2 regions of the Streptomyces sp. Wb2n-11 genome follow, and region 1 is predicted to be linked to the other one. Evidence: predicted binding sites of a transcription regulator. Region 1 holds the regulator's gene; the other holds the start of a gene.

Region 1 (9,002 bases):
TGGCCGCCGTGCCCCGCATCTTCGAGAAGGTCTACAACGGTGTCGCGGCCAAGGCGCGGGCCGGCGGCGGTGCGAAGTACAAGATCTTCCAGTGGGCCGCCGAGGTCGCCCGCGAGTACGCCAAGGTCACGCAGGACAACTTCCGCCGCACGGGCACCGCCTCCGCGCCCTTCGGGCTGACCGCCAAGCACAAGGTCGCCGACAAGCTCGTGTACGCCAAGATCCGCGAGGCGTTCGGCGGCCGGCTGCGCGCCTGCGTCTCCGGCTCGGCCGCGCTCGCGCCCGACATCGGCTTCTTCTTCTCCGGCGCCGGCATCCACATCCTGGAGGGCTACGGACTCACCGAGTCCAGCGCCGCCTCCTTCGTCAACCCCGGCGAGGCGTACCGCACCGGCACGGTCGGCAAGCCGCTCCCCGGCACCGAGGTGCGCATCGCGGACGACGGCGAGATCCTGCTGCGCGGCCCCGGCATCATGCAGGGCTACCACCAGCTGCCCGAGAAGACCGCCGAAGTGCTGGAGTCGGACGGCTGGCTGCACACCGGGGACATCGGCGAACTGTCCGTCGACGGCTACCTGCGCATCACGGACCGCAAGAAGGACCTGATCAAGACGTCGGGCGGAAAGTACATCGCGCCCGCCGAGGTCGAGGGCCGGTTCAAGGCGGTGTGCCCGTTCGTCTCCAACATCCTGGTGCACGGCGCGGACCGGAACTTCTGCACCGCGCTGATCGCGCTCGACGAGCCGACGATCCTCGGCTGGGCCGAGGAGAACGGCATGGGGGGCAAGTCGTACGCCGAAGTCGTCGCCTCCGAGAAGACCGAGGAACTGATCGAGGGTTATGTGAAGCGGCTCAACGAAGGGCTGCAGCGCTGGCAGACGATCAAGAAGTTCCGTCTGTTGCCGCGCGACCTGGACATCGAGCACGGCGAGCTGACGCCGAGTCTCAAGCTCAAGAGGCCGGTCGTGGAGCGTGAGTACAAGGACCTGATCGAAGAGATGTACGCGGGGTCGCGCGAGGCGTAACCGGCGGCGGGGCGCGCGGACGGAGCCGGTCACGGCACCGCCCGCGCGCTCTTTCGTAGGCCACTTCGGTGACACCGTGCTTATGAGCGGCGCCGGTCTGTCACTCTGTTCCATGGCGCCGGCGGCGCCATCACAGAACCGACGGGGAGCCGCACTGTGGGGTCCATTCCGAGACAGCGGGAGACCACCTACCGCTCGACGCACCTTCCGGGCAGCCTGCCCGACGCGCGCTCGGTCGCCTGGACGAGCCTGCCCGGGAACCCGCTCGCGCCGGCCGCCGCGCGGCGGTTCGTCCGGGCCGCGCTCGCCGAGTGGACCGGACTCGGGCTGCCGGCCGCCGACGGCTTCACCGACCGGGTCGCCGACGACGCGGTGGTCCTCGTCAACGAACTGGTGACCAACGCGGTCGTCCACGCGGGCACCAACGTCGAGCTGGTGTGCCACCTGGAGGAGGCGACGGACGACGATCCCGCCGCGCTGGTCGTCGAGGTCTCCGACCACCACCCCGCCCGCGTCGTGCACAACGATCCCGAGGGAGGGCCCGGCCCGGCCGGACGGGGCGGCCAGGAGTTCGGGCGCGGCCTGCACCTCGTCGCCGCCCTCTCCGTGTGCTGGGGCGTCACCTACCGCACCGGCCTGAAGACCGTCTGGGCCCGGATCGCGGTCGAGGGCGCACACCCGGCCCTGCCGGCCGGACCGGCGGACAGCGCCGGCCAGGCCCTGCAGCGCGGGCTGCGCGCCGCCGAGATCCTGGCGCCCGTGCCGCGGCGGACGGCGCGCGAGTACGACAGCGACTGGATCAACCGGGGCGCGCTCTCCTTCCTCGCCGAGGCGTCCGACCTCCTGACGGGCCAGTTCGACGAGGACATGATCGCGGCGCTCGCCGCCCAGCTCCTCGTGCCGAGGCTCGCGGACTGGTGCGCGGTGTGGCTGGAGGAGGAGGGCGCCGCGCCGCGGCTCGCCCGCGTCTGGCACCAGCGCGAGAGCAGCATCGAGGAACTGCGCAGGTGTGTCGAGAAGGAGCCGCCCCGGGCGCCCGGCTCCGCGCGCGGCGGGCCGGTGCCCGTGCCGTGGCCCGCCCCGGGCGATACGGACGGCAGCGACGGCGCCGCGGTCGCGTACCGGCTGATCGCGGGCGGACGCGGGCTCGGGACGCTGGTGCTGGGGCAGGCGGGGGTGACCCGGATGCCGGACGAGGTGACCGGCCTCATCGAGGACTTCGTACGCCGGGTCGCCCTCGCCGTCGCCGCCGCCCGCCAGTACACCCGGCAGGCCACCATCAGCCGCGTCCTGCAGCGGGCCCTGCTGCCGGGACAGATGGCCGACATCCCGGGTGTCGCGAAGGCCCTCGTGTACGAGCCGCGCGGGCAGGGCGTCGCGGGCGGCGACTTCTACGACGTCTTCCCCGGCGCGAGCGGCAGCTGGTCCTTCTCGCTCGGCGACGTCCAGGGCAACGGACCCGAGGCGGCGGTCGTCACCGGTCTCGTCAGGCCCTGGCTGCGGCTGCTCGCGCGCGAGGGCCGGGCGGTCGGCGAGGTCCTCGGCCGGCTCAACGGGCTGCTGCTGGACGACGCGGTCGAGACGGCGGAAGCCACGGCCAGACTGGCGGCGGCAGCGGCCGCCGTGGCACCCGTGGCACCCGGGGCCGGCATCACGGGAGCGGCCGGTGCCGGGGCGGCGGCCGGGCTGTGGGAAGCGCCGCAGCCCCGCTTCCTCTCGCTCCTGTACGGCGAGCTGGTGCCGTTCGCGGCCGAGGACGGCGGCGGGGCGCGCTGCACGCTCGCCTGCGCGGGGCATCCGCTGCCGCTCCTCCTGCGGCCCGACGGGAGCGTGCGGCCCGCCGCAGCCTCCCAGATGCTGCTCGGGGTCGTCGACGGCGTCACGTACGAGAGCGAGACCTTCGTCCTGGAAGCGGGCGACACCCTGCTCTGTGTCACGGACGGCGTGACCGAGCGGCGCTCCGGGCGGCGCATGTTCGACGACGCGGACGGGCTGGCGGCGGCGCTGGGGCGGTGCGTGGGGCTGAGCGCGCAGGGGGTCGCAGAAAGGATCATGCGCGAGGTGCACGACTTCTCGCCGACGCCGCCCGACGACGACCTGGCGCTGCTCGTCCTCCAGGCGATGTGACCGGAGCTGTGACAATGGGGGCATGCCTTCTGTACTGCCCGACGGTGAGCCCATGCCCGAAGACGGGGCGCTGCCGCCGCACGCCCTGGTCGGCGCGGCCGAGCGGCCGCTCGGCTTCTACCTGCACGTTCCGTACTGCGCGACGCGCTGCGGCTACTGCGACTTCAACACTTACACGGCGACCGAGCTGCGCGGCTCGGGCGGTGCGCTGGCCTCGCGCGACAACTACGCGGACACCCTGCTGGAGGAGGTGCGCCTGGCCCGCAAGGTCCTCGGCGACGACCCCCGGCCGGTACGGACCGTCTTCGTGGGCGGGGGGACGCCGACGCTGCTGGCGGCCGGGGACCTCGTACGGATGCTGGGAGCGATCCGGGACGAGTTCGGGCTCGCGGACGACGCGGAGATCACCACCGAGGCGAATCCGGAGTCGGTGAATCCGGCGTATCTGGAGGAGCTGCGGGAGGGCGGCTTCAACCGGATCTCGTTCGGGATGCAGAGCGCGAAGCAGCACGTGCTGAAGATCCTGGACCGTACGCACACGCCCGGGCGGCCGGAGGCGTGCGTCGCGGAGGCGCGGGCGGCGGGCTTCGAGCACGTGAACCTCGACCTGATCTACGGCACACCGGGGGAGTCCGACGCGGACTGGCAGGCGTCGCTGGACGCGGCGGTCGGAGCCGGCCCCGACCACGTCAGCGCGTACGCCCTGATCGTGGAGGAGGGAACGCAGCTGGCGCGGCGGATCCGGCGGGGCGAGGTGCCGATGACGGACGACGACGTACACGCCGACCGGTACCTGATGACGGAGTCCGCGCTGTCGGCGGCGGGCTTCGAATGGTACGAGGTCTCGAACTGGGCCACTTCGGACGCGGCGCGGTGCCTGCACAACGAGCTGTACTGGCGCGGGGCGGACTGGTGGGGCGCGGGTCCGGGCGCCCACAGCCACGTGGGCGGGGTGCGGTGGTGGAACGTCAAGCACCCGGGCGCGTACGCGCAGGCGCTGGGGGACGGACGCTCGCCCGGAGCCGGGCGCGAGGTGCTCCCGGCGGAGGACCGGCGCGTGGAGCGCATCCTGCTGGAACTGCGGCTCGCGGACGGCTGCCCGCTGTCCCTGCTGGCCCCGGCGGGGCTGGCGGCGGCGGAGCGGGCGCTGGCGGACGGGCTGCTGGCGGGCGGGCCGTTCGGCGAGGGGCGGGCGGTCCTGACGCTGCGGGGGCGGCTGCTGGCGGACGCGGTGGTCCGGGACCTGGTGGACTGACCCGGGGCGCGGGTGCGGGGGTGCCGACGGCGCCGTTCCCCCACCCGCGCCTCCCGGTACCGGGCACCCCACCCCCCGGGCACCCCCCGGGCACCCCCCGGGCCCCCAGCCCCCTCCGGGCGTGTCCTCAACCGCGTGAGGGGCTCGGACCGAGCCCCTCACGCGGCGGAGCCGCACAAGGTCCCAGCGGGAAGGGGCGGCCCGTACCCCCGTCACGTCCCCGTCACGCGCCGGGCGGCGCCGTAACGAAGTCGATCAGCTCCTCCACCCGCCCCAGCAGCGCCGGCTCCAGATCCCGGTACGAACGGACCGACGCCAGGATCCGCTGCCACGCCGCCCCCGTGTTCTCCGGCCAGCCCAGCGCCCGGCACACGCCCGTCTTCCAGTCCTGGCCCCGCGGGACCACCGGCCAGGCCCCGATGCCCACCGCGGACGGCTTCACCGCCTCCCACACGTCGATGTACGGGTGGCCGACGACCAGGACGTTCGCGCCCGTGACCTGCGCCGCGATACGGGACTCCTTCGAGCCCGGCACCAGGTGGTCGACCAGGACACCGAGCCGCGCGTCCGGGGCCGGGGCGAAGTCCGCGACGATCGCCGGGAGATCGTCGACGCCCTCCAGGTACTCGACGACCACGCCCTCGATGCGCAGGTCGTCGCCCCAGACCCGCTCGACCAGTTCCGCGTCGTGGCGCCCCTCGACGTAGATCCGCCCGGCCCGCGCCACCCTCGCCCGCGCCCCCGGCACGGCCACCGAACCCGACGCCGTACGGGCGGGCCGGACCGGAGCGGCGGAGGCCGGGCGCACCAGGGTGACGACGCGGCCCTCCAGGAGGAAGCCGCGCGGCCGCATCGGGAACACCCGGTGCTTCCCGAAGCGGTCCTCCAGGGTCACGACCGGCCCTTGCGCCGTCTTCTCGCACCGGATCACCGCACCGCAGAAACCGGTGGTGACCTCCTCCACGACAAGATCGGCCTCGGCGGGGACTTCGGGGACGGGGGCGGTCTTCTTCCACGGCGGGGTGAGATCGGGCCCGTACTGTCGGCTGCGCATTCGGCCGACGATAGTCCGGTGCGCCGGTCCGGTGCGCTTCGTCACACGGCGAAACGGGCCGCCAGCGCGTCGCGTTGCGCGCGGACGTACGCCGCGTCCACCACCGCCCCGTGCCCCGGCACGTACGCCGCCCTCTCGCCGCCCAGCGCCAGCAGCCGGTCCAGGGCCGCCGGCCAGTGGGACGGGTGGGCGTCCGGGCCGGCCTGGGGAGTGCCCGACTCCTCCACCAGGTCGCCGCAGAAGACGACCTCGGGACTGCCCGGCACCAGTACCGCCAGATCGTGACCGCTGTGTCCGGGGCCGACGTTCGCCAGCAGCACCTGGCGGCCGCCGCCCAGGTCCAGCGTCCACTCACCGCAGACCATGTGGTGCGGCGCGACCAGGACGTCCGCCGCCTCCGCCGCCGCGCCCCGGTCGACCCCGTGCCGCACGGCGTCGTCCCGCACCGCATCCCGCTCCCGCCGCAGCAGTTCGTCGACGCCGACCGCTCCGTACACCTCGGTTCCCGCGAACGCGGCCGTGCCCAGGACGTGGTCGAAGTGGGGGTGGGTGAGAGCGATATGCGTCACTCTCCGGCGGGGGCCCAGAAGCCGCTGTGCCTGGGCGCGGAGCTCCGCACCCTCGCGCAGTGTCGCTCCCGTGTCGATCAGCAGCGCGGAGCCGCAGCCCTCGTCGTCCCCGGTCACCAGGCCCACCGTCGCGTCCCAGACCGGCATGCGCCGCCGTCCCACCCCCGGTGCGAGCCGTTCCCAGCCTGCCTCTTCCCAACTGACGTCCATACCGCGACGCTAGTCCCATCCCCGGGGCCCCCGCCCGCTGAACAGGGCCGTCGCGGGGTAAGGTGACCGGCCGCCCTTGCTAGGTATGCACCTCGCCGCCGTACACTGGCCCGGGGGATTGCTGGCACTCCCCCGCAGCGAGTGCCAGGCAGGCGCCAACGATCGACAGCTGGAGGTGTGCGCGATGCTCAGCGAACGCAGACTCGAGGTGCTGCGCGCCATCGTCCAGGACTACGTGGGCACCGAGGAACCCGTCGGCTCCAAGGCGCTCACCGAGCGGCACAAGCTCGGCGTCTCCCCGGCCACGGTCCGCAACGACATGGCCGTCCTGGAGGACGAGGGCTTCATCGCCCAGCCGCACACGAGTGCCGGGCGCATCCCGACGGACAAGGGCTACCGCCTGTTCGTCGACAAGCTCGCGGGCGTCAAGCCCCTGTCGTCGCCCGAGCGCCGCGCCATCCAGAACTTCATGGACGGAGCGGTCGACCTCGACGACGTGGTGGCCCGTACGGTCCGGCTGCTCGCGCAGCTGACCCGGCAGGTCGCCGTGGTGCAGTACCCGTCGCTGACCCGTTCGACGGTGCGGCACGTGGAACTCCTCCCGCTGGCCCCCGCCCGCCTGATGCTCGTGCTCATCACGGACACCGGACGGGTCGAGCAGCGCATGATCGACTGCCCCGCGCCCTTCGGCGAGACGTCCCTGGCGGACCTGCGGGCCCGGCTCAACAGCCGGGTCGTGGGACGCCGATTCGCGGACGTACCGCAGCTGGTGCAGGACCTCCCCGAATCCTTCGACAAGGAGGACCGGGGAACCGTTGCGACGGTTCTTTCCACCCTCCTGGAGACTCTGGTCGAGGAGACCGAGGAGCGGCTGATGATCGGCGGTACCGCCAATCTCACCCGCTTCGGACATGATTTCCCCCTCACCATCCGGCCGGTGCTGGAGGCGCTGGAGGAGCAGGTCGTGCTCCTCAAGCTGCTGGGTGAGGCAACGGACTCGGGCATGACCGTACGAATCGGGCACGAGAACGCCCATGAGGGGCTCAGCTCCACGTCCGTCGTCGCGGTCGGCTACGGTTCGGGCGACGAAGCAGTCGCCAAACTCGGCGTGGTCGGACCGACCCGCATGGACTACCCCGGAACGATGGGAGCGGTACGCGCAGTGGCACGTTACGTCGGACAGATCCTGGCGGAGTCGTAAGTGGCCACCGACTACTACGCCGTACTCGGCGTACGCCGCGACGCATCCCAGGACGAGATCAAGAAGGCATTCCGGCGGCTGGCGCGCGAGCTCCACCCGGACGTGAATCCCGACCCCAAGACGCAGGAACGCTTCAAGGAGATCAACGCCGCCTACGAGGTGTTGTCGGACCCGCAGAAGAAGCAGGTCTACGACCTCGGCGGCGACCCGCTCTCGCAGGCGGGCGGCGGAGCCGGCGGCTTCGGCCAGGGCGGCTTCGGGAACTTCTCGGACATCATGGACGCGTTCTTCGGAACGGCGTCGCAGCGCGGCCCGAGGTCGCGCACGCGGCGCGGCCAGGACGCGATGATCCGGCTGGAGATCGACCTCAACGAGGCGGCCTTCGGCACGACCAAGGACATCCAGGTCGACACGGCCGTCGTGTGTACGACGTGCTCGGGCGAGGGCGCCGCTCCCGGCACCTCCGCCCAGACCTGCGACATGTGCCGCGGCCGCGGTGAGGTCTCGCAGGTCACCCGGTCCTTCCTGGGCCAGGTCATGACCTCGCGCCCCTGCCCGCAGTGCCAGGGCTTCGGCACGGTCGTACCGACCCCGTGCCCGGAGTGCGCCGGTGACGGGCGTGTGCGCTCGCGCCGGACGCTGACGGTCAAGATCCCGGCCGGTGTCGACAACGGCACGCGGATCCAGCTCGCGGGCGAGGGCGAGGTCGGCCCCGGCGGCGGCCCCGCCGGCGACCTGTACGTCGAGATCCACGAGCTGCCGCACGCGGTGTTCCAGCGGCGCGGCGACGACCTGCACTGCACGGTTACCATCCCGATGACGGCGGCGGCGCTGGGCACGAAGTGCCCGCTGGAGACGCTCGACGGGACGGAGGAGATCGACGTCCGTCCGGGCACGCAGTCCGGCCAGTCGATCCCGCTGCACGGGCGCGGTGTCACGCACCTGCGGGGCGGCGGCCGCGGCGACCTGATCGTGCACGTGGAGGTGCTGACCCCCACGAAGATGGACCCGCAGCAGGAGGACCTGCTGCGCCAGCTCGCGAAGCTGCGCGGCGAGGAGCGCCCGACGGGCCAGTTCCAGCCCGGGCAGCAGGGTCTGTTCTCGCGCTTGAAGGATGCGTTCAACGGGCGGTAGGCGCGCGCCCGCCAAGGGCCGGAAGCCTCGATTCGGCGCAGTGCGGAGGGCATGAAACTATGCGTTCATGTCCTCCGCACTGACCGATCTTTTCCGTTATCCGATCGTGCAGGCCCCCATGGCGGGCGGCGCCTCCAGTCCTCAGCTCGCCGCCGCCGTCTGTGACGCCGGCGGTCTCGGGTTCCTCGCCGCCGGGTACAAGACCGCGGACGGCATGTACGAGGAGATCAAGCAGCTGCGGGGCCTGACCGGCCGGCCCTTCGGCGTCAATCTCTTCATGCCGCAGCCGAGCCACGTGGACCCGGCCTCCGTGGAGGTCTACCGTCACCAGCTCGCCGGTGAGGCCGACTGGTACGAAACCCCCCTCGGCGAATCCGACAACTGCACCGACGACGGCTACGAAGCCAAGCTCGCCATCCTCCTCGAC
Region 2 (9,002 bases), 860 kb from region 1:
ATGCGCGGCAGCACGGCGTCACGGTGGACGACCCGTGCCCCCGCCGCCGTCGCCACCTGCGCCGTGCGGTCCTTCGAACCGGAGTCGACGACGACGAGCTCGTCGACGAGCGGCACGGCCTCCATCAGCTCATGGCGTATCGCCGCGACGATGTCACCCACCGTCGACTCCTCGTCGAGGGCGGGCAGCACGACGCTGACGGTGTGGCCACGTCCGGTCTTGGCCGCGACCAGCTGGTCCAGCGACCGGTCGGCCGTGGTCCAGGACCGCAGTTCCAGCCAGCGCTCCACCTCTTCGAGCACGTGCTTCTCCCTTGCGTGCCATGCCGCAAAAGCGGCATATCAATACAGTCATCTCGCGGTGCGGACGACTGTCTCCGCCGCCCGGGGCTTCGGTTACAGTCTTGAACAACGCGGACCGCCCTCGCATCTCGGGGGGTCTCGCGGACACAAATGCGCCGGGTCCAGACCCGCCGCCATAGCGCTCATCCAGAGGGACAGAGGGAACGGCCCGTTGAAGTCCCGGCAACCATCCCGCCGACCGCGAGGTAACGGTGGGGACGGTGCCAATTCCGTCTCACGGCGAAACGCGCCGTGGGGAAGATGAGGAGAAAGGGCCTCGCCACCATGGCTGTGCAGACCGTCGAAACCGATGCAAGCGCCACCGACTCGCATTCCCTGCCCGTAGACCTGGGCCCCGCCGCCGCGCTTTCCTGCCGCGAGTGCGGAGAGCGATTCGAACTCGGCCCGATCTTCGCCTGTTCTTCCTGTTTCGGTCCTCTCGAGGTCGCCTACGACCTCCCGCTCGGTGACGCCGAGGCGTTGCGCAAGCAGATCGAGGCCGGACCGGACAACATCTGGCGCTACGCGCCGCTGCTGCCCGTGCCCGCCGACGTGGCGTCCAAGCCCAGCCTGAACCCCGGCTTCACCAAGCTCGTCAAGGCCGACAACCTGGCCCGCGAGCTGGGTGTCACCGGTGGTCTGTACGTCAAGGACGACTCCGGCAACCCGACGCACTCCTTCAAGGACCGCGTCGTCGCCATCGCCGTCGAGGCCGCACGCGCGTTCGGCTTCACCACGCTCTCCTGCTCCTCCACCGGCAACCTCGCCGGCGCGGTCGGCGCCGCCGCCGCGCGGGCCGGCTTCCGCTCCTGCGTGTTCATCCCGCACGACCTGGAGCAGGGCAAGGTCGTCATGGCCTCCGTCTACGGTGGCGACCTGGTCGGCATCGAGGGAAACTACGACGACGTCAACCGTTTCTGCTCCGAGCTCATCGGCGACCCGCTGGGCGAGGGCTGGGGATTCGTCAACGTCAACCTGCGCCCGTACTACGGCGAGGGCTCCAAGACCCTGGCGTACGAGATCTGCGAGCAGCTGGGCTGGGAGATCCCGGACCAGCTCGTCATCCCGATCGCCTCGGGCTCGCAGCTCACGAAGATCGACAAGGGCCTGAAGGAGCTCATCGCCCTGGGCCTGGTCGAGGACAAGCCGTACAAGATCTTCGGCGCCCAGGCGGAGGGCTGCTCCCCGGTGTCGACGGCCTTCAAGGCCGGGCACGACGTCGTACGGCCGCAGAAGCCGAACACGATCGCCAAGTCGCTGGCGATCGGCAACCCGGCCGACGGCCCCTACGTCCTGGACATCGCCCGCCGCACGGGCGGCGCGGTCGAGGACGTCGACGACGAGCAGGTCGTCGAGTCGATCAAGCTGCTGGCCGAGACGGAGGGCATCTTCGCGGAGACCGCGGGCGGCGTGACCGTCGGCGTCACCAGGAAGCTCATCGAGGCCGGCCTGCTGGACCCGGCCCTCACGACCGTCGTGCTCAACACGGGCGACGGCCTGAAGACCCTTGAGGCGGTGGCCCCGACCACGGGCCAGTCCGCCGTCATCCGCCCCAACCTGGACTCTTTCCGAGAGGCTGGCCTCGCATGAGTGTCAACGTCCGCATTCCGACGATTCTCCGTACGTACACGGACGGCAGGGCCGAGGTCGCGGCCGAGGGCGCGACCCTCGCCGAGGTCATCGCCGACCTGGAGAAGAACCACGCGGGCATCGCGGCCCGGGTCCTGGACGACCAGGGCAAGCTGCGCCGCTTCGTGAACGTGTACGTGAACGACGACGACGTGCGCTTCGAGCAGGGCCTGGAGACCGCCACGCCGGACGGCGCCGGCGTCTCGATCATCCCGGCCGTCGCCGGAGGCTGATCCGCCGCCGCACCGCCCTCGTCACGCGCCTTGCCCCCTCCGCCCCAGAAGCGGAGGGGGCAATTCAGTAGGGTTGGGCGGGGTAGAGTTGGGGAAGCCCCCTCCGCTGTCTTTGCCGGGCGCATATGAGAATGCGTCCCCGTGCGACAAGAAGCAGCCAAAGTGTTCGAGCCGATTGCCGCCAATGCGCGCTTTGTCCGGCCCGACTTGCCCTGGAAACCAGGGAATTCCTCATATTCGAGTGCTCGGCCGCGCCCAGATTTCTCGTCCGATTGACCTGTTGCAGAGGGCAGTTGGGCGGATACATTCAGCCGCGGTCGACGCGTTCCGGCGCACGCCCTCTCCTGTCGGAGGGTGGAGATCTGACCCGGGTCCGCGAAGTGCGGTCCCGTGCAAGGGCCAGTAATAGGGGAGTTAGGCATGGCTCAGGGCACCGTCAAGTGGTTCAACGCGGAGAAGGGGTACGGCTTCATCGCGGTCGACGGTGGTGCGGATGTTTTCGTCCACTACAGCGCGATCCAGATGGACGGGTACCGCACCCTTGAAGAAGGTCAGCGAGTCGAATTCGAGATCTCGCAGGGCCAGAAGGGTCCGCAGGCGGACATGGTCAAGCTCGCCGTCTGATCCCGGCGCGATCGGCCACCGACGCACTCACGCAGGAAGGGCCTGCACCCGCACCGGGTGCAGGCCCTTCCTGCGTGCCGCGCGCCCCCGGACCGTCTGTCCACATCGGAGGGGGACGCTTGCACTCGAAGGGGTCGAGTGCTAATCATTGGCGTTAGCACTGTTAGCACTCTCCCAGTGAGAGTGACAGAAGGACCGGGCCGGTGAGGCCCGCAGGCCGGGTGGGACAAGGAAAACCACCAGGCAGGCTGGCCGTCCGTCGCGGGCGCCACTCGGTCCGGAGAATCCACCCCAGTCCGGGAGGACCACTTCACATGGCCAAGATCATCGCGTTCGACGAGGAGGCACGGCGCGGTCTCGAGCGCGGGATGAACCAGCTCGCCGACGCCGTCAAGGTCACCCTCGGCCCCAAGGGCCGCAACGTCGTCCTCGAGAAGAAGTGGGGCGCCCCCACGATCACCAACGATGGTGTTTCCATCGCCAAGGAGATCGAGCTCGAGGACCCGTACGAGAAGATCGGCGCCGAGCTGGTCAAGGAAGTCGCGAAGAAGACCGACGACGTCGCCGGTGACGGCACGACGACCGCGACCGTCCTCGCCCAGGCTCTGGTCCGCGAGGGCCTGCGCAACGTCGCCGCCGGCGCCAACCCGATGGCCCTCAAGCGCGGCATCGAGAAGGCCGTCGAGGCCGTCTCCGCCGCTCTCCTTGAGCAGGCCAAGGATGTGGAGACCAAGGAGCAGATCGCTTCCACGGCCTCCATCTCCGCCGCCGACACCCAGATCGGCGAGCTCATCGCCGAGGCGATGGACAAGGTCGGCAAGGAAGGCGTCATCACCGTCGAGGAGTCGCAGACCTTCGGTCTGGAGCTTGAGCTCACCGAGGGCATGCGCTTCGACAAGGGCTACATCTCGGCGTACTTCGCCACCGACATGGAGCGCATGGAGTCGTCGCTCGACGACCCGTACATCCTGATCGTCAACTCCAAGATCTCCAACGTGAAGGACCTCCTTCCGCTGCTGGAGAAGGTCATGCAGTCGGGCAAGCCGCTGCTGATCATCGCGGAGGACGTCGAGGGCGAGGCGCTGTCCACGCTCGTCGTCAACAAGATCCGTGGCACCTTCAAGTCCGTCGCCGTCAAGGCTCCGGGCTTCGGTGACCGCCGCAAGGCCATGCTCGGCGACATCGCCATCCTCACCGGTGGCACCGTCATCTCCGAGGAGGTCGGCCTCAAGCTGGAGAACGCCGGTCTCGACCTGCTCGGTCGCGCCCGCAAGGTCGTCATCACCAAGGACGAGACGACGATCGTCGACGGCGCCGGTGACAGCGACCAGGTCCAGGGCCGCGTCAACCAGATCCGTGCCGAGATCGAGAACTCCGACTCGGACTACGACCGCGAGAAGCTCCAGGAGCGCCTGGCGAAGCTGGCCGGCGGCGTGGCCGTCATCAAGGCCGGTGCCGCCACCGAGGTCGAGCTCAAGGAGCGCAAGCACCGCATCGAGGACGCGGTGCGCAACGCCAAGGCCGCCGTCGAGGAGGGCATCGTCGCCGGTGGTGGCGTGGCTCTGCTCCAGGCCACGGCCGTCTTCGAGAAGCTCGAGCTCTCGGGCGACGAGGCGACCGGCGCCAACGCCGTGCGTCTCGCGCTGGAGGCCCCGCTCAAGCAGATCGCCGTCAACGGTGGCCTCGAGGGTGGCGTCATCGTCGAGAAGGTGCGCAACCTGCCGATCGGTCACGGCCTGAACGCCGCGACCGGCGAGTACGTCGACATGATCGCCGAGGGCATCATCGACCCGGCGAAGGTCACGCGCTCCGCTCTGCAGAACGCCGCGTCGATCGCCGCGCTGTTCCTCACCACGGAGGCGGTCATCGCCGACAAGCCCGAGAAGGCCGGTGCCCCCGCGGGCGGCGGCATGCCGGGCGGTGACATGGACTTCTGATCGACTCGTTCGGTCATCTGTCCCGCAGCACCGGGGCGGCATCCCTTCGGGGGTGCCGCCCCGGTGGCGTTTCGGCGCGCGCCGCGTCTCAGCCTGTGAGAAAGCGCACCGATCCCAGGGGTATTGTGCGGCTTTGCTCCTGGGTAGCCTGCCGGGAGCTTTGTATGGAATGAATACTTCCACGGCCGGCCGCATACGTGCGCCGTCAGAGCCGAGCACTCCCGACTCCGAGGACACGTCACGTATGGACACGCTGGACTCCATGATCATGGACGTCAACGACGTCTTCTGGACCTATCTGCTGATCCCGCTCGTCGTGGGCGCGGGCCTGTGGTTCACCGTCAGGTCCAAGGTGGTGCAGGGCAGGCTCTTCCCCGAGATGCTGCGCGTCCTGGGCGACAAGACGGCTCCCGCCAAGGACGGCCGTAAGCAGGTCTCCTCCTTCGGCGCCTTCACCATCTCCGCCGCCGCGCGCGTCGGCACCGGCAACATCGCCGGTGTCGCCACCGCCATCACCCTGGGCGGCGCGGGCGCCGTCTTCTGGATGTGGGTGATGGCGTTCATCGGCGCCGCTTCGGCGTTCGTCGAATCGACGCTCGCCCAGCTCTACAAGGTGCAGGACAAGGACGGCACGTACCGGGGCGGACCCGCGTACTACATGGAGCGCGCGCTCAAGAAGCGCTGGCTCGGTGTGCTCTTCGCCGTCACCATCACGCTGACCTTCGGTTTCGTCTTCAACGCGGTGCAGGCCAACACCATCACCGCCGTGGCAGGCGCCTCCTTCTCCGCCGACGACACCTCCTGGTTCGCGCCGGTGACCGGCATCGGGCTCGCCGTGCTGCTGGCCCTGGCCGTCTTCGGCGGCGTACGCCGGATCAGCTCCGTCACCCAGGTCCTCGTGCCGGTGATGGCCGTGCTCTACCTGGTGCTCGGTCTGATCGTCGTCGTCCTGAACATCGGTGACGTGCCGCGCGTCTTCGCCGACATCATCGGCGGCGCCCTCGGCTTCCGCGAGGTGGCGGGCGGCGCCATCGGCATGGCGATCCAGCAGGGCATCCGCCGCGGCATGTTCTCCAACGAGGCGGGTCTCGGTTCGGCCCCGAACGCCGGCGCCACCGCCGAGGTCTCCCACCCGGTCAAGCAGGGCCTGGTCCAGTCGCTGGGCGTCTACTTCGACACCCTGCTGATCTGCTCGATGACCGCCTTCATCATCCTGACGACCAACCCGGAACTGGCCGGTGCCCGCCAGGGCGCGGACCTCACCCAGACCGCGCTCACCGAGACGCTGGGCGGCTGGGCCGGGCACGTGCTGACGCTGGTCGTCTTCATGCTGGCCTTCAGCTCCATGATCGGCAATTACTACTACGGCGAGTCCAACATCGAGTTCATGACGGACAAGAAGTGGGTCCTGCCGGGGTACCGCGCGCTCGTCCTGGTCGTGGTCTTCCTCGGTGCGCTCGGTTCGGTGAGTGTGGTGTGGAACCTCGCCGACGTCTTCATGGGCTTCATGGCACTGGTCAACCTGGTGGCGATCCTGCCGCTGTCGGTGATCGCGTTCCGGCTGCTCGACGACTACGTGGCGCAGCGCCGCCAGGGCCTGAACCCGGTCTTCACCAAGAGCCGGATGCCGGACCTCGACGGGGTGGAGTGCTGGGACGCGCCGCCGTCGCACCCGGCGCCGGAGAAGGAGCCCGCCGGTCGCGGCTGACGGCTGACGATTGACAGTACGAGGGCGGTGCCTCCGGGGAAGGGGCGCCGCCCTCGGGCGTTGTCGGCTTCGATGGGCGAAGTCCTCGAGCTTCTCGCCATCGTGCCCGGCTTTTGGCGCGGGTGAGCTGAACGGTCACCTGCGGGCCCTCTCGGGCGGGCGGGCCGCCGCTGCTCGCACCCTGGCCGCGTGGGCGCGCACCTCGGACGCGGGCAGGCCGCTGCCCGGCGGGCGCGCAGGCTCGTCGCGGCACACCCGGCACAGGCCGCCGGCCAGGGCTTCCGGGCGGCCCGGCACACGGCATTCCGTGCACTCCAGCATGCGCAGGGGCGGGCGGGCGGCCGTCTGCCCGGGCTGGGGCTCGGGTGCCCGCTGCGGCGGCAGCTTCCCCAGCCGGACACGGGCGATCGCGGGCGGACTGTGGACCGGCCGGGGCAGGCCGCCGGTCAGCGCGTGCACCAGCTCGGCCTCGGTGGCGCCACGGGTCAGCCAGTCGGCGGCCAGGGTCTCCAGCGCGACGCAGTCGGCCTCCGAGAGCGACATCGCGGGCTCGGTGCGGCCCAGCGAGGCGAGGATGCCGTACGCCCGGCTGCGCGGACGGGGCCGGCGCGGCTGAGCGGGGCGGGGCGTGCCGGGGGCGTTGCCGCCGCCCTGGAACGCGGCCCACCAGGCGTCGTCCCTGGCCGTGCGGGAGAAGAACGTACGGGTGACCCAGCGGCGGCTGCCCGTCCGGTCGGTGACGGCCTCCTTGCCCAGGCGCAGATGACCGGCTTCCGAGAGGCGGCGGAGGGCCGTGCGTACGGCGCACTGGCCGTAGTCCGGCAGGACCTTGGCCAGCGTCTTCACGGAGATGTCCGCGCCCTCGGGGAGCCGGTCGATGTACCCGGCGATGGACGCCTCGCGGCGGGGGAGGTGGGCGAAGTCGCCGTCGTGGGGGCGGCGTTGCTCGGGGGCGCTGCGCTTTCCGTACCCCGGATTGGCCAGGGGATGTGCGGGCGCGGGCAGGGCAGGATTAAGCTGGCTTGCAGCCATGGGATCGCCTCGTTCGATCTTGTTGGTTAAGCCCTCGTCGGTGCGGACACACCGGCGGGGGCTGTTCGTTATGCGGTTATGGGGGCACGCTAGACCGCCGCGACGCGTTGTGGCAAGCCGGTCACGGAAGGTCACGCGCGGTGGTGCGGGCGGGAGTTGGGGCGGGTGGTTGGTGTTACCCACCACCCCGTCCACTGAAAAGGGCTCGGACTCCGGGGCTTGAGCCCCGGGCCGAGTCAGGCAGCTGTGACCTGCCCGTTCTTCACGCCGGTGACGAACGCGGACCAGGCCCCGGCCCGGAACACGAGCGCCGGGCCGAGCAGGTCTTTCGAGTCCCGGACGGGGACGATGCCGGGGTGGCCGTCGGCTACTTCGAGGCAGTCGCCGCCGTCTCCGCCGCTGTACGTGGACTTGCGCCAGGTGGCGATCTCCAGGCAGTTGCCGCCGCTGCCGTCGCTGTAGCTGGACTTGTGCCAGGTCGCCGTGGACAGGTCGTACTCAGGGGTGATCTCCATGCGCGTAATCCTCCGCCACTGAATCGATCAGAGCCAGGGATTCCTTGGGTGACAGCGCCATGGCCCCAATCAGATCGTAGGCCAGTTGGTGGCGGGCGACCGTGGCCGGATCGTCCTCCAGCCGCCCTGTACCCGGGCCTTCGAGGTAGGCGAGCGGGGGTGCGTCGTCGAAGGCCATCAGCTTGAGGGCGCCGCCCATCGCCGCGTGCGCGCCCGCCTCGAACGGCAGCACCTGCACGATGACCCGGTGGCGCCGGACCATCGCCGTCACATGGCGCAGTGCCTCCGCCGTCTCGGCGGGCTCGCCGACCTTGCGGCGCAGTACCGCCTCGTCCAGGACCGTCCACAACAACGGCTTTGCTGGATCGTCGAGCAGGTGCGCGCGCTCCAGCCTCGCCGCCACCAGTTCGTCGATGACCGCCTCCGTCGCCGTCGGCTGGTACGCGCGGAAGATCGCCCTCGCGTACGCCTCCGTCTGCAACAGGCCCGGGATCAGCAGCGGCGCGTACTCCTTGATCGCCGTCGCGATCGCTTCCGCCTCGGCCGCTTCCGCGAAGTGGTCCGGGTACTTCGACTTCGTGGACGCCTTGCAGTTCCGCTCGAAGAAGCCGGCCGTGCCCAGGACTTCGTCTATCTTCACCGCGTACTCCGGCATCATCCGGCGCGTGCCCGCCTCCAATTGGCCGATGAACGAGCCGCTCACGAACAGCGGCTGGCCCAGCTCCTCCTGCGTGAGGCCGGCCTTCTCGCGGGCGTGGCGCAGTTCCGCGCCGAGCAGGGCCCTGGGGGAGGAAGACGGGTCGAGGCCCTTGGGTCCGGGCATGGCAACTCCCTGTCCGACATGCGGTGTTGTTGGCCGCTGTTACTGGTCAGGCTAGTGCGCTTTCGGCCACTCTGTGTGAGGAAAGCTAATACACAGCGTGCGGAGGTGCCTGGTCATGGTGGTGCGGTCGTCGGAGCGGTTGCGGGCTGCGGAAGAGGTG

What was found. Region 1 encodes HrcA, which represses chaperone genes, less so after heat shock. Its sites were predicted from a motif close to TTNGCACTCNGNNNNNCNGAGTGCNAA; they were not measured.
Region 2: the regulator HrcA is predicted to act here: its motif matches at 2,991-3,017, upstream of groL (chaperonin GroEL).

Annotation. Positions count from the first base shown of each region.
Region 1 is NZ_CVPB01000001.1:4,736,911-4,745,912, forward strand. Features, by position in the region: gene BN1555_RS21460 (AMP-dependent synthetase/ligase) at 1-1,025, shown strand, start outside; gene BN1555_RS21465 (ATP-binding SpoIIE family protein phosphatase) at 1,242-3,152, shown strand; gene hemW (radical SAM family heme chaperone HemW) at 3,175-4,407, shown strand; gene BN1555_RS21475 (DUF3097 domain-containing protein) at 4,631-5,461, opposite strand; gene BN1555_RS21480 (MBL fold metallo-hydrolase) at 5,503-6,240, opposite strand; gene hrcA (heat-inducible transcriptional repressor HrcA) at 6,425-7,441, shown strand; gene dnaJ (molecular chaperone DnaJ) at 7,442-8,575, shown strand; gene BN1555_RS21495 (nitronate monooxygenase) at 8,643-9,002, shown strand, end outside.
Region 2 is NZ_CVPB01000001.1:3,880,677-3,889,678, forward strand. Features, by position in the region: gene BN1555_RS17770 (glucosyl-3-phosphoglycerate synthase) at 1-302, opposite strand, end outside; SAM riboswitch class I at 482-609, shown strand; gene thrC (threonine synthase) at 627-1,931, shown strand; gene BN1555_RS17780 (MoaD/ThiS family protein) at 1,928-2,203, shown strand; gene BN1555_RS17785 (cold-shock protein) at 2,624-2,827, shown strand; gene groL (chaperonin GroEL) at 3,142-4,764, shown strand; gene BN1555_RS17795 (alanine/glycine:cation symporter family protein) at 5,009-6,472, shown strand; gene BN1555_RS17800 (hypothetical protein) at 6,608-7,504, opposite strand; gene BN1555_RS17805 (DUF397 domain-containing protein) at 7,741-8,019, opposite strand; gene BN1555_RS17810 (helix-turn-helix domain-containing protein) at 8,003-8,842, opposite strand; gene BN1555_RS17815 (hypothetical protein) at 8,958-9,002, shown strand, end outside.